One region of the Arthrobacter sp. BK1 genome, then DNA from elsewhere that is predicted to be linked to it. Evidence: riboswitches for the same ligand, from Rfam matches in the RefSeq annotation. Region 1 holds a riboswitch; each other region holds the start of a gene.
What was found. Region 1 has a riboswitch for S-adenosylmethionine ahead of AC1MCA_RS11790 (DUF1737 domain-containing protein). Riboswitches for the same ligand answer to the same signal wherever they lie in the genome.
Positions count from the first base shown of each region.

Region 2: another riboswitch for S-adenosylmethionine. It lies ahead of AC1MCA_RS07500 (cobalamin-independent methionine synthase II family protein); the one in region 1 lies ahead of AC1MCA_RS11790 (DUF1737 domain-containing protein).
Region 3: another riboswitch for S-adenosylmethionine. It lies ahead of AC1MCA_RS17605 (aminotransferase class V-fold PLP-dependent enzyme); the one in region 1 lies ahead of AC1MCA_RS11790 (DUF1737 domain-containing protein).

Region 1 covers NZ_CM155263.1:2,599,655-2,605,231, forward strand. Annotated here, with positions in the region: gene AC1MCA_RS11775 (glycosyl hydrolase) at 1-683, shown strand, start outside; gene AC1MCA_RS11780 (O-succinylhomoserine sulfhydrylase) at 680-1,951, opposite strand; gene AC1MCA_RS11785 (rhodanese-like domain-containing protein) at 1,952-2,362, opposite strand; gene AC1MCA_RS11790 (DUF1737 domain-containing protein) at 2,359-2,616, opposite strand; SAM riboswitch class IV at 2,630-2,745, opposite strand; gene AC1MCA_RS11795 (hypothetical protein) at 2,871-3,389, shown strand; gene opgC (OpgC domain-containing protein) at 3,519-5,577, shown strand, end outside.
Region 2 covers NZ_CM155263.1:1,692,277-1,697,853, forward strand. Annotated here, with positions in the region: gene AC1MCA_RS07485 (RNA polymerase sigma factor) at 1-242, opposite strand, end outside; gene AC1MCA_RS07490 (YegP family protein) at 498-857, opposite strand; gene AC1MCA_RS07495 (adenylosuccinate synthase) at 1,166-2,455, opposite strand; SAM riboswitch class I at 2,732-2,838, shown strand; gene AC1MCA_RS07500 (cobalamin-independent methionine synthase II family protein) at 2,851-4,059, shown strand; gene AC1MCA_RS07505 (uracil-DNA glycosylase family protein) at 4,275-4,907, shown strand; gene AC1MCA_RS07510 (DUF3151 domain-containing protein) at 5,072-5,497, opposite strand; gene fbaA (class II fructose-bisphosphate aldolase) at 5,497-5,577, opposite strand, start outside.
Region 3 covers NZ_CM155263.1:3,849,117-3,854,693, forward strand. Annotated here, with positions in the region: gene AC1MCA_RS17585 (fluoride efflux transporter FluC) at 1-156, opposite strand, end outside; gene AC1MCA_RS17590 (fluoride efflux transporter FluC) at 153-572, opposite strand; gene AC1MCA_RS17595 (metal-dependent transcriptional regulator) at 569-1,285, opposite strand; gene AC1MCA_RS17600 (class I SAM-dependent methyltransferase) at 1,312-2,070, opposite strand; gene AC1MCA_RS17605 (aminotransferase class V-fold PLP-dependent enzyme) at 2,164-3,591, opposite strand; SAM riboswitch class IV at 3,628-3,741, opposite strand; gene hisN (histidinol-phosphatase) at 3,909-4,721, opposite strand; gene rsgA (ribosome small subunit-dependent GTPase A) at 4,776-5,577, opposite strand, start outside.

The DNA of each region.
Region 1 (5,577 bases):
GCGCGATGCCGCTGGTCACCTGGGAACCGTGGATCGCCGGCGCCGGCGTAACCCAGCCGGGCTATGCTCTGGCACGCATCACCGCAGGAGACTTCGACCCGTACATCAGCCAGTGGGCGGCCGCGCTTGCATCCTGGGGCAAGCCGATGATGCTTCGGTTTGCCCACGAAATGAACGGCAATTGGTACCCGTGGGCTGAAGCGGTCAACGGCAATGGCCCCGGGGAATACATTCAGGCATGGCGGCACGTGCACGATCTCGTCAGCGCGGCCGGAGCAGCCAATGTGAACTGGGTGTGGGCGCCCAACGGAGGCGGATCGGTTGAAACCGCCGGGCTGTATCCGGGCGATGCGTATGTGGACACCGTGGGCCTGGACGCCTACAACTGGGGAACAACCCAGGTATGGAGTTCCTGGCAATTGCCCGCAGCCGTGTTCGGTCCCCATCTGGCGGAGCTCCGGACGATCGCCCCCGGCAAACAGATTGTCATCACCGAAACAGCAAGCACCGAGACCGGCGGCAGCAAGCCGGACTGGAACACGGCGCTTGTCTCCTACCTGAGGGCACAGCCTGACGTCTCCGGGATCGTGTGGTTCAACCTGAACAAGGAGACCGACTGGCGGATCAACAGCAGTGCCGCGTCAGCGTCCGCCCTCTCGTCAGCGCTGGCTTCCCGCCGCTAAAGGGGCTTCCCGCCGCTAGGGCGCCTGCCCGGATCCTGCCTGCTCAGTCCCCGCCGGGTCAGACCTGCTTGAAGCGCCTGTTCCAGGTCGCCGATGAGATCGTCCACGTCCTCCAGGCCAACCGAAAGCCGCACCACGCCGTCGCTGAGCCCGATGGCGCCGCGGCCTTCGGGGCCCATGGCACGGTGGGTGGTGGTGGCCGGGTGGGTGATCAGGGATTTGGCATCGCCGAGGTTGTTGGAGATGTCGATGATCCGCAGCGCATCCAGCAGCGCAAAGGCGGCGTCCTTGCCCGAGCGGCCACCCGTCGTCGCAAGTTCCAGCGTGAGGACGGTGCCGCCGGCCTTCATCTGCCTGGCGGCCAGCTCGTACTGGGGATGCGACTTCAGCAGTGGGTACTTGACCCAGCTGACGGCCGGCTGCTGTTCAAGCCATTCGGCGAGCCGCAGCGCGGACGCGGAGGAGTGGTTCACCCGGAGCGACATGGTTTCCAGGCCCTTGGTGAGCACCCAGGCGTTGAACGCGGACAGCGCAGGTCCCGTGTGGCGCATCAGTTGCTTGACCGGGCCGTCGATGAATTCCCTGGTGCCCAGGATGGCCCCGCCCAGGACCCTGCCCTGGCCGTCGATGTGCTTGGTGCCGGAGTAGACAATCACGTCCGCGCCGAACTGGCCGCAGCGCTGCAACAGGGGAGTGGCAAAAACGTTGTCGACCACCACGGTGGCCCCGGCTGCGTGCGCGAGTTCGCTCACCGCTGCGATGTCCACGATCTCCTGCATCGGGTTCGACGGCGATTCGAAGAAGACGGCCGTGGTGGGCTCGGACAGGGCTTCGCGCCACTGGTCCAGGTCAGGGCCGTCCACGAACACCGTCTCCACGCCCCAGCGCGGCAGGATTTCGTTCAGGATCACAAAGCAGGAGCCGAACAGTGAGCGTGCGGCCACAACCCGGTCCCCGGCTGCCAGCAATGCACCCAGGGCGGTGAAAACGGCGGACATGCCCGACGCCGTCGCAAAGCAGGCTTCCGTGCCCTCCAGCAGGCGGAGCCGCTCCTGGAACGTGGCCACGGAGGGGTTGCCGTAGCGGGAGTAGACGAATCGTTCGTCCTCACCGGTGAAGGCGCGTTCGGCTGCGGCTGCGGATTCGTAAACGAAGCCTGAGTTCAGGAACACCGGCTCGGTGGTCTCCTGGAAATTGGTACGGTCCAGTCCGCCGCGGACCGCCTGGGTGTCAGGGCTCCAGCCGGCGGCATCTTTGTTGAAGGTCACTTAGTTGCTTCCGAGGTTGGTGGGCAGGCCGCGGTTCTTCCAGCCGTTGACGGTGCGCTCGCCGTAGCGGTCCGGCTCGCCTTCGAAACCCTCCAGGACATTGAAGGAGGTGAAGCCGGCCTGCGTCGCGGCGATGGCTGCGGCGATGGACCGCTGGCCCGAACGGCAGAGGAACACGAGCTCGGTGGCTGGGTCCTCCGGTGCCTGTTGGGTGAGGTCGGTGAGGAAATCCGGGTTGGGGATCCCGCCCGGGAACGTCCACTGAATGAACAGGGGATCGTTGTCGGTGGCTTTGGTGTCCGGGATGCCGATGTGTGCCCATTCGCCTTCGGTGCGGACGTCCACCAGAATGGCGCCCTGTTCCAGCTTGGCCCAGGCTTCCTGGGGGGTGAGGTCTCCGGCGTAGCTCATGCGTGGCCCTCGCCGTCGAAATCGAGATCGTCCACAGCGGTGGCGACGGCGGCGTCAGCGCTTGCGATGGCTGCCGGGAGGATGAGGGCCTGCGCAACTATCACCTTGCCGCCGTTGGACGTTGCGGCCGGGCTGCCGTGCAGGACATACCCTTCGGCCAGGGCGGTGGAAATCCGTTCACAGAAGGACCTGTCATCCGGTCCCGTAATGAGCCGGTACAACAGTTTCTCTTCAGGGGCGGGGGCGTCAGACACGACGGAACTCCTTCTTTCACGCTTGCAGCTCGAATGGGTCGATATGCCGAGTATTCACCTGAGGCACCCCGCCGCGAAAGGGAGGGTTGCCGACCGGCCAGTCAGGGCTTGGCGCCGGTTCTCATTACTCCCCAAAAACGTAACATCCGGCCCACCCGGCCGCACCGCCGCCGTCGTCATGTTCCGTAACCAATCCGGATTTTCGTAACCTGCGCGTGCTTCTCCGGCCAGCATCCGGGCGGGACAATCAGGCCATGGGGGACAGCAGCGGGGGAGATACGAGGACGCCGCGCGCGAAGGGAACCGGCATGCGGTTGACTGCCGCGGCACTGTGCAGCGCTTCGATCCTGGCGGCAGTAGCCGGGCTGGCCGGTTGCCGGGACCTTGCAGGTCCGCCGCCCTGCATGCCGCCCACGTATACCGTTTCGCCGGCCGAAGCCCGGCCCGGAGACGAGGTCACGGTCCGCGCGCAGGACACCAGGTGCGATGCACGCTACGGTGCGGACGCCAGGGTCCAGGTGACGGTCCGGGACGCTGCCGGCGTCAACGTGCTGGAGGAACTGGCCCCCATGACCGACGACGGCGGCTTCACTTTCGTGTTCACTGTTCCGGCAGCAATGGCCGCCGGGCAGGCCGGGGTGTCGGCCTACCCCTACGGCGTGGACTGGTGCGACGACACCGGAGTCAATAACAGGGTGGCGTCCGGGCCTCAGGCCCTGGTCCGGGTCTCGTGTGCGGAGCGCCTGGTGCCGCTGGTGATCCTGGCCGGCTAAGGCCGGTCATGACAAACCGGCCGGCCGGAACGCGCCCGGCGGCCCGGACCTGCCGGGACGATAGAGTCTTCGCTGGGGGCACTGGCCGCCATCACTGATAAGCCGTCCTGGGGGAGGGTCCACACCAGCATGCCAAAAGCCACCGTACTCAGACGCGTGCCGCCGTCGGCCGCGCCCGGTTTCCGCAGCCCGCTGCCTGCAGCGTTCCTCGCGGCGCTGCTCCTCCTGTTCAGCCTCCTGCCTGCCGGTGCTGCCGCAGCCACCGGGCCCGAACCGGCTCCGGAGGAGGGCAAGCCCCTGCTGGGCGCTGTCCTCGAATGGGGCCAGGACTCGGCCGAATCCTTTGCCGAACGGCTGGGGGCTACCCCCGCGGTCTTCGGCCACGACATCTCCATCCCGTTCCGCGACGCAGAAGAGACCAACCTCCGGCAGTTCCTGGACCAGGCTGCCGCTGTGGGCTCCCATGCCATGTTCACCGTCAAACCCACCGTTCCGCTCGAGCAACTCGACGCGGCGGCGGCCCAAGCCTTTGCTGCTGAAGTCGCCAGCATTTCGTCGGTTTTCCAGGGCCAGTTGCTGGTGCGTTTTGCCCCGGACATGAATGGCAGCTGGGTGGACTGGGGGCAACAGCCCGCCGCATATCGCTCTGCCTTCCGGGCCGTTGCGGCCGAATTCAAGGCAACGGACGACGCCGGCACGGTCATGGTCTGGGAGCCCTACCTTGGGCGGGACTACCCTTTCGAACGGAACCGCAACGCCCCTGCCGCCGGCAGCGAGGGCTTCGCCCTGCTGGACACCAACGGCGACGGCGCCTGGGACGGCGCGGACGCCGCGTATGCGCCCTACTATCCCGGGGACGACGCCGTCGAATGGGTGGGTCTTTCGGCTTACCACGATGACACTGCCGGGAAGGCTGCCGTCAACACCGTGCCTGCGTCCGGGGAGCTGGCGGGGATGCTGGCCGGCGCCGGAAACGAGGACTTCTACGCAAGCTACGTTGAGCAGCGGGACAAGCCGTTCCTCCTGCAGACGGCCGCCTTTTACAGCCCGTCCACCGGCGGCGCCGGGGAAGCCGGGATCAAGGGCGCCTGGTGGGACCAGGCTCTTGACGTGGCCACGTCTGAGCGCTTCAGCAGGACGGCGGCCGTTGTCTGGGACGAGCGGGTCAGCACCCGGGACAGCGGGGTTGCCAGCATCGACTGGAGCATCACCGGGAACCCAGATGTGGCGGCAGCAGCGCGGGCCCGGCTCGATGCCTCAGGCCTGGTCACCGGACCGGTCACCGATGTCCAGGCCGGGCAGGCTTACTCCAAGGCCAATACCCTGACCGGTGCCGCCGCCTGGAGCGTTGGAGCGGCCCTGCTCATTCTGCTCGTGGCGCTGTGGCAGATCCCCCGCAGAGTCGCTGCGGTAGGGGCGTGGGGCTACACCGATCCTTCGAAGCGGGACTCCCGGGTGGACCTGCTGCGCGGCCTGGCCATCGTGTTTGTGGTGGTGAACCACCTGGGGATGACGTCCCTCTTCCAGTTGCTGACGCAGGAGGCGGTGGGCTTTGTCTCCGGCGCCGAGCTCTTCGTACTGTTCTCCGGGCTGGTTGTAGGCATGGTTTACGGGCCGCGGGTCAAGGACGACTTCGGCACGGTAGTGGACCTGACGGCGCGCCGCGCCGGAAAGCTCTATGTCACGGCCCTGGTGGTGCTGCTGGGCATCTTCCTGGTCTCGCTGTCGCCGATTTTCCAGACCGATTCCCTCACGTCGTACACGGACCAAGGGACAGGCGGTGCCGGGCATGACTCTGCCGGGCGGACTTACGATCTGTATGCCGGCATGGAATCGCTCTTCCAGTTTCCGGTGCCGCCGCAGCTTCTTCCCGCCATTTTGCTCCTGCAGTTCGGGCCGTGGCAGTTCAATGTGATGGGCCTGTATGTCATCCTGCTGCTGGCCAGCCCTTTGATTCTGGCTGCGCTCAACCGCGGCAAAGCCTGGTGGGTGCTGGGGGCGACACTGGGCATCTATGCGCTGGGCGCAACCACCCGCTTCCGCCTGCTGCCTTCCCAGTTCGAGGACTCGTTTCCCCTGCTGGTGTGGCAGGTGCTGTTCGTGATCGGCCTGGTGGCGGGGTTCCACCGGCGGAAAGTGGTGGCGTGGCTGACGGCGAACCCCTGGGCAGTAGTGGTCTGTACTGCAG
Region 2 (5,577 bases), 910 kb from region 1:
ACCATGCGGGCGTGGGCCACGGAGAAGACGAACGTGCGAAGCCCGGCAACCCCGCCGGTGACAGTCCCGAGCCGCGGCAGGACGGCGAGGAAGACTTCCTGCATAACCGCCTCCGGATCTTCTACTCCGCGGGCTGTGAGGTAGCCCAGGACCTGTGCCGCATAGGTTCGGTACACGGTGTTGAACAGCTCCGGATCGCGGGCACGGGCACGCAATACGTCGTCTGTCAGCGCATCGGTCACGGGACGCAGGGCTTTCGGTGAAAGGGGAAGGGGTTTGCCCCGCTAACTTTACCCTCCGGTAACCGTGCTGCCGGCACCCCACGAGCCGGCTGGGGAATAAAAAGGCCGGGCTGGAACATGATGGGGGACAAGTTCCAGACCGGCGCTTCATAGGGGTAATCGCCGACACAGGCCAAAGGGTTACGCCCGGTCACAAAAAACTTTGAAAATCTTTTGGGTGGCCGGATTCAGCCTGGGCAAGGCCGGAATTCAGCCTCAGGCGGGGGCCTGCGCTGCTCCGATCCACCGCGGCGTGGCTGCCTGCCGCCGCGGAGAATTGGCATGGGCAAAGGCGCGGAGCCTGTTCGCCGGTACCAGCTGCTCGTCGCAGGCCGGCTGGACGGCAACCGGCTCTGGTACGGGCTGCGGGCGGGCTACGGCGCGCAACGGGGAAATGCGTGAAAGGTCGGTGACCAGTCCCGTCCCGGCGCACTCACGCACCGCCGCGATCCCTGCCGCCACCGCGGGCTTGTCAGCGAACGCCTCGGACACCGCCATCACAGTTCCGTCCGGCCCCATCAGCCTGAACCTGAACAACGAATCGGCGTCCACAAAAACTTCAAACATCCCGGCCATGAGAAATCCTTCCGGTCTGCGGATGATCAGCTCCGGCGACGTCCTCGCCACCGGCCTGCCCGAACGCGTTGCTGCGTCCGGTCCCGCGGGTCTGGTCGAACGATCTGTTGATCAGTTCAGCGTGTGCTTAAGAGTCTGGCCGCCGCAGCGGCGGCCTCACAAGACCGGCCGGGTTAACCCTGTGTAAATTGCGTAACACCGCCGGAAGACCGCCGCCCGGGGCAGCGGAGCCCACGCACGCTTCTTTAACCGACGACGCCGGCGGGCCACCCTCCCAGGTGCCCGCCGGCGTCGTACTGGTGTTGCTTCTAGTCCTTGATGAGGTCGTTGACCACGATGGTCTGGTCCCGGTCGGGGCCAACGCCGATTGCGGAGAACCGGGTACCGGAGAGCTTCTCCAGGGCGAGCACGTAGTTCCGCGCGTTCTCCGGGAGGTCCTCCAGGGTGCGGGCGCCGGTGATGTCCTCGGTCCAGCCTTCGAAGTACTCGAAAATGGGTACTGCGTGGTGGAACTCGGTCTGCGTCATGGGCATTTCATCGTGCCGCACGCCGTCGACGTCGTACGCCACACACACCGGGATCTGCTCGATGCCGGTCAGGACATCCAGCTTGGTGACGAAGTAGTCCGTGAAGCCGTTGACGCGGGAAGCGTGGCGGGCCAGGACGGCGTCGTACCAGCCGCAGCGGCGCGGGCGGCCGGTGTTGACGCCGAACTCACCGCCGGTCTTCTGCAGGTACATGCCCATCTCGTCGAACAGTTCCGTGGGGAACGGCCCGGCGCCGACACGCGTGGTGTAGGCCTTGATGATGCCGATGGAGCGCGAGATGCGGGTGGGGCCGATGCCGGAACCCACGGACGCGCCGCCCGCCGTCGGGTTGGACGAGGTGACGAACGGGTACGTCCCGTGGTCCACGTCCAGGAACGTGGCCTGGCCGCCCTCCATGAGCACTACTTTGCCCTCGTCCAGCGCCTTGTTCAGGACGAAGGTGCTGTCGATGACCAGCGGGCGCAGGCGCTCGGCGAAGGAAAGGAAGTAGCTGACGATCTCCTCCACCTCGATGTCGCGGCGGTTGTAGACCTTGACCAGGAGTTCGTTCTTCTGGCGCAGCGAGCCTTCCACCTTCTGGCGGAGGATGGATTCGTCAAAGACGTCCTGGACGCGGATGCCCAGGCGGGCCACCTTGTCCATGTATGCCGGGCCGATGCCGCGGCCCGTGGTGCCGATGGCGCGGCTGCCGAGGAAGCGCTCCGTGACCTTGTCCAGGACCTGGTGGTAAGGCGCTACCAGGTGGGCGTTGGCGGAAACGCGCAGTTTGGAGGTGTCCGCACCGCGGGCCTCCAAGCCATCAATTTCCTGGAACAGAGCCTCCAGGTTCACCACGCAGCCGTTTCCGATGATGGGAACCGCGTTGGGGCTGAGGATGCCGGCCGGAAGGAGCTTGAGCTCATACTTCTCACCGCCTACGACGACGGTATGCCCGGCATTGTTGCCACCATTGGGCTTAACGACGTAGTCCACGCGGCCACCCAAAAGGTCTGTGGCCTTGCCTTTTCCTTCGTCGCCCCACTGGGCTCCTACGATCACGATTGCTGGCATGGGATCCTCCCCCATTCGTTCGGGCCGTACTCCGGGCTGACCCGCCGGCGGTACGCCGGACGGTTCACCGAAGGACGGCGCCGTTCATGAGAACGCCCCGAAGGCAACAGCCTGGCGGGAACGGTTAGGACGCCCTGCCACGCAAGAGTTCGGGGCTCTTACCACCCAAGTTTAGCCGATGACGGAGTTTCTCCACTCGTTCGGCCTGGCAGGGCCCACACGCGAAACAATCCGGCCCTGACTTGCCCGGGCCGTGCAGATGCCATTAAGTGAGAGTACCCATCCGGAGCGGCCGAGAGACCTGGATCGTTGACGCCGCAGCAACCGCGCATGCGCAGGGATTTTCCTGCCGGCACAGGTGCTACTGCCAGGACCGATGGAAAGGAAAATTCCCCATGTCGCTCAACACTGACCACATCCAGGTCACCCACGCAGGTTCCTTGCCCCGCACGCCGGAGCTGATCGCCGCTAACGCCGCGAAGGAAACCGAAGGCATCACCCCGGAATTCCTCGAACTGCTCGAATCGTCGGTGGTGGACGTCGTCCAGCGGCAGAAGGACCTCGGGGTGGACATCCCCAACGACGGAGAATTCGGGCACACCATGTCCACTTCGGTGGATTACGGCGCATGGTGGAACTACTCGTTCGCGAGGCTCGGCGGACTGGAACCGACAGACGTGGACCGGTGGAAGGACGCCACCGTGCACCGCTCGTCCCCGGGACACATTGTGCTGACCTCATTCCCTGACCGCCGCGACCGCCTGGCTTTCAATGACGCCTACACCGATCCTTCCTCCGGGATCCTGGCGCACCGCAAGAGCGTTTCCCAGCCAAAGATCACCGGGCCGCTGACCTACACAGGACAGGATCTGGTGAACTCCGATGTCACCAACCTGAAGAAGGGGCTGGCCGCCACCGGCCTCACCCAGGGTTTTGTGGCATCCCTGTCCCCCGGGTCCTGTGCACGCGTGGCCAACGATTACTACAGGTCCGATGAAGAACTCCTCTACGCCTGTGCAGACGTGATGCGCGAGGAATACAAGGCCATCATCGACGCCGGCCTGACCGTCCAGCTCGACGATCCTTCCCTGGCGGAAAGCTGGGACCAGATCAACCCGGAGCCGACGCTGGAGGACTACCTCAAGTTCATCCAGCTGCGGGTCGAGGCCACCAACTGGGCCCTGCGTGACCTGCCCCAGGAACAGATCCGCCTCCACGTCTGCTGGGGTTCCTGGCACGGTCCGCACACCACCGACATTCCCTTGGCGGACATTATCGGCTCCGTGCTGCAGGTCAACGCCGGAGCGTACTCCTTCGAGGCCGGCAACGTCCGTCACGAGCACGAATGGCGGGTCTGGCAGGAGACCAAACTGCCCGAGGGCAAGGTCATCATTCCCGGCGTGGTCTCACACGCCACCAACGTGGTGGAGCACCCTGACCTGGTGGCGGACCGGATAGTCCGTTTCGCCGAGGTGGTGGGCCGCGAGAACGTGATCGCATCCACAGACTGCGGGCTGGGCGGCCGCGTCCACCCGCAGATCGCCTGGGCCAAACTGGACGCCCTCGGCGAAGGTGCCCGCCGCGCCACCAAGCGCCTCTGGTAGGTATTCTCCATCCAGCCGCAGGGTCCGTCCTGTGCCTTCCATCACGGGAAGGCCCGGGACGGGCCCTGCATTTTGCGGGGCTTGCTAAACTGATAGAGACCGACCAGGAATCGGTCCACAACACATTTCAAACCACCCCGGACTTGCCGTGCCCAACGCGCGCCCATTTTCCGGATTGGCAGCAGCACCGATCCCCGCAGGAGACATTGCACTTCATGACAGCCCTGGCACCCGAATCTTTCCGTGAACAGCTCCTGAACCGCCGTTACGATCCCAATGTTGGGGCAGTCAACGAGCTGTGCGATTCGCTGCAGAGCGTCAAGCCGCACACCGTGGTCCCCTACGTTGACCCCATGCACGACGTCGACCAGTGCCGCATCATCAGCCTCTTCTCCAACATCGGCGAGGCGGACCCGTCCGGCTTCATCACCGCGGGCGACGACGACGCCACCACCCGCATGCTGGGCATCCAGTGGAAGCTGGGCCTGCGCCCCGAGTGCGTCATGCCGTGGAATGTCCACCCGTGGCACACCGCCGGTGAGCCCAACGGCAAGTTCACGCCGGACCAGATTTCCTCCGGCCTCAAGCCCCTGCTCAAGTTCCTGGCCCTGGTGCCCCGCGCCTCGGTGATCGTGGCCCACGGCACCGAAGCCAACCGCCTGGCCAACCTGCTCCTGAAGACCGAGGTCCCCATGATCTGGCGCCGCGGCCTGAAGACCTACAAGGTCCGCAGCCTCAGCGGCCGGGCCTTCGCCGGAACCCCCGCCCGGCAGGAACAGTACCTCGAGGAAATGCGCGTCGCCTACGCGGACGCCATGGCCCGCACCGGCCTGCAGAAAGCCAGCTGAACACTGGCCTGAATAACGGCCACCTACGACGGCGGCGGGTCACCTTTTCGAAAAGGTGACCCGCCGCCGTCGTACTTTTAACCACAACGCGGGGTCACTTCCGGCCCAAAAACCATGGTTTATTGGACGGGAAGTGACCCCGCGTTGTGTTGGGTGGTGCTGCGTCAGGCCTTCGCCTCGATGGCTGCCTTGGCTGCAGGATCGGAGTCGTTCAGGAACTTCTCGATCCGTTCCGGCTCTTCCGCTTCACCGATCGCCGAAGAAGCGCGGCCCAGGGAGTACAGCGCCCGCAGGAAGCCGCGGTTGGGCCCGTGCTCCCACGGGATGGGCCCGGTACCGCGCCAGCCGTTGCGGCGCAGCGAGTCGAGGCCACGGTGGTAGCCGACGCGGGAGTACGCGTAGGAATCAATGACGCGGCCCTCGGCCCAGGCTTCCTCTGCCAGCACAGCCCACAGGAGCGAGGACGTGGGGTTCTTTGCCACGAGGTCCAGGGCTTCCTGGCCCGCTTCGAGCTGCTGGTAGACCTCGGTCTCGGCAGGCAGGAGCGTGGGCTCAGGGCCCATCAGGTTTTTCCGGAACTCGTCAGACACTAGAACGTCTTTCCGGCGGAGCCGAGCTGCTTGGTGGCCTCAACGACGCGGGCAGACAGGCCGGCCTCGGCGGAGGCGCC
Region 3 (5,577 bases), 1.2 Mb from region 1:
ATTGACGGTCAGCGTGGCCCACGGCCAGTGCCGGGGAGCGCCTTCGGAGTTGAGGATGGACCGGCGTCCAGCCCGGTGGGCGAACCAGCTGTCGACGGCGAAGCGCAGCAACGCGCCTGCCATCCCGAAAACTCCCACCATGGCAGCGGCCATCATGAGGCAACCTGCAGCCGGTCAGCCAGCAGCCGCCCCGTCCGCCAGCCGCCAGCCGCGGCGCCAAGACCGAGAAACAGGGACAGCGCGAGGTAGCCAATCCACGCCGGGTGCCCGCCCGCCCTGGCCAACTGGTCCATGGAGAACACCACCGCGGAGAACGTGGTGAACGAACCCAACAGGCCGGGCCCCAGGCCCGCGCGAAGCCAGAAAGCCGTTGCGGGCCGGGCAATCCATAGCGTCGTGAGAACAGCCAGCACGAAACTCCCCGCCACGTTGATGCCCAGCGTGGTCCAGGGGACCTGGCCGGCGGATTCAGGGAAAGCGAGCCCCAGGGCGTAGCGGAGTTCCGTTCCAATCAGTCCGCCTGCCGCCACTGCCAGCCATGCCCGCCAGTCAGGCATTCCGGCGTTCTTCATTGAGCAGGTACAAGGACACAGCCCGCGTGGTTGTGGTCGCTGTGAACCCACAGCGCCGCCGTCACTGCATCCGCCAGATCGTAGTCCCGGGTCCTGCCTCCGTTGCGGATCCGTACCATCAGGGCGCCTCCGAACGGCCTGCGCCCCAGGACCTCCACCTCGGCGTCGAGGTCTATTTCCTCCGCCGCCAGGTATCGCAGCAGGTCCGGATTCTCGTCGCTGATGCGGGTAATTCGACCTGTGTGGCCCTCATCGAGTTCAGCCAACAGGTGGGCGGGAGGCAACATCATTGTGCCGTCTGCCGAGGGGATGGGATCGCCGTGCGGGTCCCGTTGGGGGTTGCCCAGCTTGGTGGCCATCCGCTCAATGAACGTGTCCGAGACCGCATGCTCGAGCAGTTCGGCTTCATCATGGACTTCGTCCCAGCTATAGCCGAGCTCTTGCACAAGGTAGGTTTCGATCAGGCGGTGGCGGCGCACCATGGACAGCGCCAGCCGAACGCCGGCCGGCGTCAGGGTGATGGCGCTGTACGGTTTATGGTCAACCAGCCCCTGGTCCTTGAGCTTGCGCACCATTTCCGAGACCGATGAGTTCGCAACGCCCAGACGCTGTGCCAGCTGCGAGGACGTGATGGGTTTGGCCTGCCATTCCGTAAAGCCGTAAATGACCTTGACGTAGTCCTCGATGGAGGAGGAGGGCGCGCTGGTCTTCACCCCTCAAGCCTACCCGCTGGCGGGCATCACAGCCTGGCTGCCCGCCATGTCAGGGTCAGATACGGCAGGCTGACCTCTTCGTCGACATCGTGTCCCAGATGCTCGTGGAGGTACCAGTCGAGGTTCGCCAACACTTTGCCGCGTATTGCCTCCGTGGCACGCAGGTAATAGCTGCGGGACTTCGTCAGCTCCATGATTTCCGCCGTGCTGAGCCTGTCCTCCCACCTGGTGACATGGCTCTCGAGGCCTCCGAACCCGGGCCCCACTACGGGCCGGAAACCAGGCTTGTACACATCACCCGCGTGCATGATGCGGGATAGCCGGTGAACCCAGGGGATGGACGTGTCCAGCTGGTTCCAGATCAGGCCCAGCGTTCCACCGGGGCGGAGAATACGTGCCAGTTCCGTGCTCGCGGGCAGTGGATCGCACCAGTGCCACGCCTGCGCAACGCTGACGACGTCGAACACAGAGTCAGGGAGCCCTGTTGCCTCTGCTGTCCCTTGGGTTGCGGACACCTCAGGATGATGGGCGCGCAGTTGTTCGAGCATGTCCCCGGAAGGATCCACCGCTGAGACTGTGAGGCCGCGTTCCAGCAGGAGGGCGGTGAACTTGCCCGTACCGGCGCCAACGTCCACGGCGTCCCTGGCCCCGGCCGGGATCAGCCAGTCCGCTGATTCGCCCGGGTAGCCGGGGCGAACCCGCTGGTAGTGCTCGCCGCCATCCTGGAAGCTCTGGCCGAGCTCCCGGCGGCGGCCATGGTCAAGCCTGGGGCCACCCCGTGCCACGTGCGGCCTCCTTCAACTGATGCCCATGGGTATCCTTCGAATTTACCGCATTTGACCGCAGCCGCCTGATCGCGGCCTGCTGATCAGGAATGCTCAGTCATCAAGGCACGGTGCCGCGCCGGCCGTTCCGGGTGTGTTCGGCGCCCACTCCGGGTACGTGCGGGTGTCGTTGGCCGGAACCCAGCGTCCTGAATCCACCACGTAGTCCCAGCCGAGACCCGTGCTCCGTAGTTGCTCGATGCCGGCCAGCAGCCGCTGCGCATCCTCAAGCCGTGACCCCACTCCGAAGCTCGCCCGCAGCGATCCCGAGGGAAGTCCGAGGCGCTTCAGCAGCGGGTGGGCGCAGAAGCGGCCATCCCGGAGGCCGACGCCGTGCTCGGCCGAGAGATAGGCAGCCACCAAGCCCGCATCGTAGCCGGCCACAGAGAAGTTCACGACGCCGATAGTGCCGGTTTCTGCGTCCGTGTCAGAGAAGATCTGGTGGACAGTGACGCCGTCGATCTTCTGCAGTCCTTCCACCAGGAAAGCCCTGATGACTGATTCGTGGGCGTGCCAGCGTTCCTGATCCAGTGATGCGAGGACCTGGGTGGCGCGCGCCAGCGTGGCCGCACCCAGGACGTTGGGGGAACCACCCTCGTGCCGTGCCGGGCCCGTGGCCCAGCTGACGCCGTCGAGCCTTGCCTCACGGACGGCTCCGCCGCCGGCGAGGTGGGGCTTGCCGGCGTCGAGCCAGTCCGTGCGGCCCACGAGCACACCGGCGCCGAACGGGGCATAGAGCTTGTGGCCGGAGAAGACCACGTAGTCGACGCCGTCAGCGTTGATGTTGATCCGGCGGTGCGGAGCGAGCTGGGCGGCGTCCACCACAATCCGGGCTCCGAACTCGTGGGCCAGGGCCGCCAGCGCCCGGATGGGGAGAATTTCGCCGGTGACATTCGAGGCGCCCGTGACGGCGAGGAGGCTGACGCTTCCCTGTTCAAGTTCGGCACGGAGCGCTTCGATGGTCCCCGTGATGGTGTCTGCAGCGACAACGCTGCGGTGCGGCACGCCCTGCCATGGAAGAAGGTTGGCGTGGTGCTCTATGTCCAGGTAAAGCACATCGCCGTTTGGCCGTCCGTCCGTCAGCGGGAGGCAACCGGCCAACAGATTCAGCGAGTCTGTGGTGTTCCGGGTGAAGATCACGGAGTCGTCCGGCCGGCCGCCCACGAAGTTACGCACGATGTTGCGTGCGTTCTCGTAGACGGAGGTACTGATCTGCGATGCATAGCCGGCACCGCGGTGGACGCTGGCATAGAACGGCAGGATCTCGTTCAGGTAGGCGGACACCACGGAGAGAGCCGGTGCGGAAGCGCCGTAATCCAGGTTGGCGTACCGGACGTGGCCGCCCTGGATCAGCGGGGCCTGGATTTCAGCGCCGGTGACGGCGGAGAGGGGGCGCCCGGCGATGGCGAACGGATCGCCGAAGGCGGAGCCCGCTGTGTGAACTGGGGAAACGGCGTTGGGGGAGACAGTGGCAGTTGTCACGGAGACCTCACTTTGAAAGGACGCCCGTTGGCCGGGGATCCGCGCTTGCCGGGTCCGTTCCGGACCGGCCTGGTCGTCACCCGGGGCACCCCACCGCGAATGGAGGGTTGCCGGCCAGCAAACCGGGGTTTAGCGCTGGCACTCGTGACCTGTTAAGAGCGTAGGACATGTCCCCGGCCGGGAAAAAGCCGCGCCGAATGTTAAGGGCTTTGTTACGCACATTTGGGTAAGCGGAGTTTCTCCGAACATACGACGGCGGAGGCCCCCATGAGGAGGCGTCCGCCGTCGATAATTCGAAATAAAGTCCCGCTGACGGACTAGAGGAGATCGTCCAGATCCGGATTCAGGCGCTTGAGGACCTCGGAGTGGAGGATGGAATTCGTGGCGAGGGCGTTGCCGCCGAACGGCCCGTCCACGCCTTCGAGCGACGTGAAGCGGCCACCTGCTTCCACCACAATGGGGACCAGCGCAGCCATGTCGTACAGATTGAGCTCAGGCTCGCAGGCGATGTCCACGGAACCTTCGGCCACCATGCAGTACGACCAGAAATCGCCGAATGCGCGCGTGCGCCACACATCCTCTGTCAGCCCCAGGAACTCATCGAGGTTGCCGCGCTGCTTCCAGCCTCCAAGGCTCGAATAGGAGAGGGAGGCATCTGACAGCTTTGACACGTCCGAGACGCGAAGCCTGGTGGCGGCTGCGAGCGACCGGCCCATGTAGGCTCCGGCACCTTTCGCGGCCCACCAGCGTTTCCCCAGGGCTGGCGCGCTGACCACTCCCACTACCGGTTCGCCTTCATCAACGAGGGCGATCAATGTGGCCCAGACCGGAACGCCGCGCACAAAGTTCTTAGTGCCGTCAATGGGATCAATGATCCAGCGGCGTGCCCCGTGGCCGGAGCTGCCGAATTCCTCCCCGAGCACGGCGTCGCGGGGACGCGAGCGGGAGAGCTGGCCGCGGATGGCTTCCTCCGCGGCTTTGTCCGCGTCGGTGACCGGCGTCAGGTCAGGCTTGGTCTCGATGTGCAGGTCCTGGGCCTTGAAGCGGCTCATGGTCTGGTCATCCACGGAATCGGCCAGCACATGGGCCAGGCGCAGGTCATCGTTGTAGCTCGAAGCGGGTTGGATCATGGTTACAAACTACCGTCTCCGGGCTGCTGAGCCCGGGAGGTGGACGGTCAGCGGCTAGCTGATGCTGCCCAGTTCCTTGGTTTCCTGGCCTTCCAGCCGCGGATCTGCACCGAGCAGACGCCGCAATGATGCGAGCCGGGCCGGCCCGGTGGGGCCCGCGTTGCCGGCGGCCACCCACGCGTCCACTCCACAGTTGACGGCTGCGGCGTTGTGCTTGCAGCCGCGTTCGCAGGCGTCAGTGCCCGGCTCCAGGTCCGGGAAGGACCGCAGGATCCGGTCCGGGTCCACGTGCGCCAGGCCAAACGAGCGGATTCCAGGGGTGTCGATGATCCAGCTTCCCGCCGGGGCGTCGGTCAGTTTCAGGGCCAGGGCCGACGACGACGTATGGCGGCCGCGTCCCGTCACCGCGTTCACGCCGCCAGTGGCCCGTTCTGCTCCGGTGAGCGCGTTGACCATGGTGGATTTGCCCACTCCCGAGTGGCCCAGCATTACTGTCACTTTCCCGTCCAGGTGGGCCCGTAGCTGCTCCACAGCGTCAGTGTCCAGCCGCGCGGAGAGGCCGTCGTCCGAGCGGGCGTCGATGCCGGAAGCGGCCGAGTCTGCCGTCCGGCTGATGATGACCGGAAAGTCCAGGTGCTCATAGTTGGACAACAGTTCAGCGGGGTCCTTGACGTCAGCCTTGGTGACGAGCAGCAGCGGCTCAATGCCGGCGTCGTAGGCGGCCACGAGGGCGCGGTCGATAAAGCCGGTGCGGGGCTCAGGATTGGCGGCGGCCACCACCACCACCAGCTGATCAGCATTGGCCACTACGGCGCGCTCAATCGGGTCCGTGTCATCCGCGCTGCGGCGAAGAAGG